One region of the Cellulomonas pasadenensis genome, then DNA from elsewhere that is predicted to be linked to it. Evidence: riboswitches for the same ligand, from Rfam matches in the RefSeq annotation. Region 1 holds a riboswitch; the other holds the start of a gene.
The links. Region 1 has a riboswitch for ZMP and ZTP ahead of purH (bifunctional phosphoribosylaminoimidazolecarboxamide formyltransferase/IMP cyclohydrolase). Riboswitches for the same ligand answer to the same signal wherever they lie in the genome.

Region 1 (2,191 bases):
AGCAGGATCGCGTTCGACTTGACGGCCCGCACCGCGCGCCACGCGAACCGCAGGTCCGCGAGCGTCGCCTCGTCCGCCGGCTCGCCGGCGGCGAGGGTCCACGTCGACGGGTCGTCGCCGGGCGCGTCGAGCCGGTCGACCGACTGCAGCAGCAGCCCGCCGGACACGGCGCGCATCTCGACGCCGCCCACGGGCGGCGTGTCGACGACGAGCAGGCGCACGTTCTTCTTCTGCTGCAGGACCGCGAGCGCGTCGTCGTCGAAGCCCGGCGCCACGACGACCTCGGTGAAGACGGGCGCGATCTGCTCGGCGGCGGCTCGCGTCACGACCTGGTTGGTGGCGATGACGCCGCCGAACGCGGACACCGGGTCGCAGGCGTGCGCCTTGGCGTGGGCGTCGGCGACGTCGGTGCCGACCGCGATGCCGCACGGGTTGGCGTGCTTGATGATCGCGACGGTCGGGGCGTCGTGGTCGTGCGCGGCCCGCCACGCCGCGTCGGCGTCGACGTAGTTGTTGTAGCTCATGGCCTTGCCGTGCAGCTGGGTCGCCTGCGCGAGCCCGCCGGGCCCGTGCCCGGAGGTGTACAGCGCCGCCCGCTGGTGCGGATTCTCGCCGTAGCGCAGGACGTCCGACCGGTCCCACGTCGCGCCGACCCACGCGGGGAAGCCCGTGCTCACGCCGTCGACCTCGTCGGTCGTCGTCGCGACGTTGCCCATCCACGACGCCACGGCCACGTCGTACGTGGCCGTGTGCACGAACGCCTGCGCCGCGAGCCGCGTGCGCTCGGCGCGCGTGAAGCCGCCGGCGGCGACCGCGGCGACGACCTCGTCGTACCGCGACGGCTCGACGACGACCGCGACGCTCGGGTGGTTCTTCGCGGCGGCGCGCACCATCGACGGGCCACCGATGTCGATCTGCTCGACGCACGCGTCGACGTCGGCGCCGGACGCGACGGTCTGCGTGAACGGGTACAGGTTCACCACGACGAGCTCGAAGGGCGCGACGCCGAGCTCCTGCAGCTGGGCGAGGTGCTCGGGCCGCCGCGTGTCCGCGAGGATGCCGGCGTGCACGCGCGGGTGCAGCGTCTTGACGCGGCCGTCGAGGCACTCCGGGAAGCCCGTGAGGTCCTCGACGCGCGTCACGGGGACCCCCGCCGCGGCGACCGTGGCGGCCGTGGAGCCGGTCGACACGAGCTCCACGCCGGCGCGGTGCAGCGCGGTGGCGAGCTCGACCAGGCCGGTCTTGTCGTACACGGACAGCAGGGCGCGGCGCACGGGGCGGCGCGTGGCGTCGGCGGTGGGCGTGGGCGCGTCGGACATGGCGTCTCCCGGGGGGCAGCGTCGAACGAGGACGCCGGGCACCCAGGCGGGCGGTGCACGGTCGAGGCTGCTGCGGCCGCTCCCCGGTGGTTGCCTCCACCTGCGCCAGTCACGACCGCCGTCCAGTCTAGCGGCCGGGGCGCGGGGCCGGACGCGGGGTGAACTCCCGCGCCGACCGTTGTGCCCGCTTCGTCCCGGGCGCACCATCGGTAGCGGCCCACCCCAGGGGCGGGTGGGCGAGGACCCCGGGGGGCACCATGTCCGCACTCGTCACCGCCGTGCTCGCGACCGCGCTGGCCGTCACGGTCCCGGCCGCGGGGGCGGCCGCCGCCGCACCGACCGGCACCGCACCCGTCAGCAGCGCACCCATGAGCACCGCGGTCACCGGCACCGTCGCCGCCGAGGGCGTGGCGCACCGGCTGGTCCGGCAGGCGGCCGAGGGCGACGCCGCCGCCGCGCACGTCGCGGCGCGCCGGCCGGCCGGCCTGGTCGACCTGGGCGTGGACGAGTGCGCGTGGGACGTGAACGACCACGGCGTCGTCGTCACCACGACGCACGTCGTGCGGGGCGGGCGGGTGTCGCCGTTGCCCGGGGGCCTGACCGGCGCACGTCTGATCAACGACCGGGGGCAGATCGCGGGCGACGTGGACGGCCGCGCCGCGTTCTGGGACGGCTCCCGGCTGTGGCTGCTCGACCCGCTGAGCCCCGACCACACGTTCGTCGTCGTCACCGGGCTCAGCGACCGCGGCGAGCTCGTCGGCTCGTCCGGGGCGTTCGGCGGCGAGCCGGTCGCGTTCCGGTGGCGCCGGGGCGTCATGACGCCGCTCGAGGGCCTGGGCGGGCGCACGGACGCCAACGACGTGAACGACCGC
Region 2 (2,191 bases), on a different contig from region 1:
CACCGGAGCCCTCCACCAGCGCGGTCGCGATGATGTCGGCGACCTCGGTGAACTCGGCGTCGCCGAGACCGCGGGTCGCGAGCGCGGGCGTGCCGATGCGCAGGCCGGACGTGACGCGCGGCGGGCGCGGGTCGAACGGGACGGCGTTGCGGTTGACCGTCACGCCCACCGCGTGCAGGAGGTCCTCCGCCTGCTGGCCGTCGAGCGCGGAGTGGCGCAGGTCGACGAGCACGAGGTGGACGTCGGTGCCGCCGGTGAGGACGGAGACGCCGGCCGCGGCGACGTCCGGCGCGGTGAGGCGCTCGGCGATGATGCGGGCGCCGTCCATCGTGCGCTGCTGGCGGTCCTTGAAGTCGTCCGTGCCCGCGACCTTGAACGCGACGGCCTTCGCGGCGATCACGTGCATGAGCGGGCCGCCCTGCTGGCCCGGGAAGACGGCGGAGTCGATCTTCTTGGCGTACTCCTCGCGCGACAGGATGAAGCCGGAGCGCGGGCCGCCGATCGTCTTGTGGACGGTGGAGGACACGACGTCGGCGTGCGGCACCGGCGACGGGTGCAGGTCCGCGGCGACGAGACCGGCGAAGTGCGCCATGTCGACCCAGAGCTTGGCGCCGACCTCGTCCGCGATCTCGCGGAACGCCGCGAAGTCGAGGTGGCGGGGGTACGCGGACCAGCCGCCGATGATGACGTCGGGGCGGTGCTCGAGCGCCGCCTTGCGGACCGCCTCCGGCTCGACGCGGAACGTCTGCGGGTCGACGCCGTACGCGGCGACGTCGTAGAGCTTGCCCGAGAAGTTGATGCGCATGCCGTGCGTGAGATGGCCGCCGTGCGCGAGGTCGAGGCCGAGGATCTTGTCGCCGGCGCTGATGAGCGCGTGCAGCACGGCCGCGTTGGCCGTCGCGCCCGAGTGCGGCTGGACGTTGGCGTGCTCGGCGCCGAACAGCGCCTTGGCGCGGTCGATCGCGATGGTCTCCGCGACGTCGACCTGCTCGCAGCCGCCGTAGTAGCGGCGGCCCGGGTAGCCCTCGGCGTACTTGTTGGTGAGCACGGAGCCCTGCGCCTGCAGGACGGCGCGCGGGACGAAGTTCTCGCTCGCGATCATCTCGAGCGTGTCCTGCTGGCGGGCGAGCTCGCCGTCGAGGACGGCGGCGATCTCGGGGTCGAGCTCGGAGATGTTCTGGTCGAGCAGGCTGTCGCTCATGCTGGGCTCCTGTCGCAGTCAACCGTGCGGGCGCACCGGGCACCCGCACACACGGAGTGCCGGTGTGGGGTGACCGAGGGGCCCAGGCGTCCGACCCGTTGGTCCAGCTGCTGCGTCGCTCCCCGGTGGTGACCCACCCGTTGCGCCAGTCACGACCCGCACAGCCTAGCAACCGAGGTCGGCGCCGACGGGCCGTCTCACGACGCGGCGGCGGGTCGCCCCGGGACCGTCGGCGCGGGGTGCGCAGGTGCCCGGGCCGTCGGTCCCGCGGGCACGGCGGCGCGCGTCACGACGTCGGCGGCAGGTCCTCCAGCCGCGCCAGCCAGCGCTTGAGGACGACCTCGAGGACCTCGGCGTCGCCCTCGTCGAGGAGCGCCAGCAGGCGGTGCTGGTTGGCGACGTGGTCCGTGAACGCGGCGTCGATGACGTCGCGGCCGCGCTCGGTCAGCTCCACGACGCGACCGCGGCCGTCGTGCTCGCTCACCCGACGGCGTACCAGCCCTGCGCCCTCGAGCCGGTCGACGCGCTTGGTCATCCCGCCGCTCGTGACGAGCGTGTGCTCCGCGAGCTCGCCGCACGAGTGCGCGTAGGGGGCGCCGGCGCGGCGGAGCGTGGCCAGGACGTCGAAGTCGCCCTCCGCCAGGCCGTGCCGCCGGTACACGGCGACGAGCTCGTCGTGGACGCGGAGCCCGACGCGGCTCAGGCGCCCGAACACGCCCTGCGTGCGGACGTCGAGGTCGGGCCGCTCGCGGGTCCACGCCGCGCGGACGCCGTCGACGAAGTCGGGCGGGAGGTCGGCAGCCGTCATGGGTGGATCTTATCTTCCCGGTCAGATAACTTGTCTTCCGTGGAAACTACCTGGCGCTGGTCGCTCGTCGCCGCGCTCGCCCCGGTCTCCTGGGGCGCCGCGTACTACGTCACGCGGCACACGCTCCCCGCCGACGCCCCGCTGTGGGGCTCGGTGCTGCGCGCGCTGCCTTCCGGTCTCGT

Region 2: linked by a shared signal. The riboswitch ahead of glyA (serine hydroxymethyltransferase) and the one ahead of purH (bifunctional phosphoribosylaminoimidazolecarboxamide formyltransferase/IMP cyclohydrolase) in region 1 are both predicted to bind ZMP and ZTP.

What each region holds. Positions count from the first base shown of each region.
Region 1 is NZ_JBFTEP010000158.1:3,425-5,615, reverse strand. Features, by position in the region: gene purH (bifunctional phosphoribosylaminoimidazolecarboxamide formyltransferase/IMP cyclohydrolase) at 1-1,319, opposite strand, end outside; ZMP/ZTP riboswitch at 1,353-1,442, opposite strand; gene AB6N23_RS16220 (hypothetical protein) at 1,577-2,191, shown strand, end outside.
Region 2 is NZ_JBFTEP010000021.1:17,044-19,234, reverse strand. Features, by position in the region: gene glyA (serine hydroxymethyltransferase) at 1-1,201, opposite strand, end outside; ZMP/ZTP riboswitch at 1,275-1,364, opposite strand; gene AB6N23_RS04920 (MarR family winged helix-turn-helix transcriptional regulator) at 1,488-2,009, opposite strand; gene AB6N23_RS04915 (DMT family transporter) at 2,049-2,191, shown strand, end outside.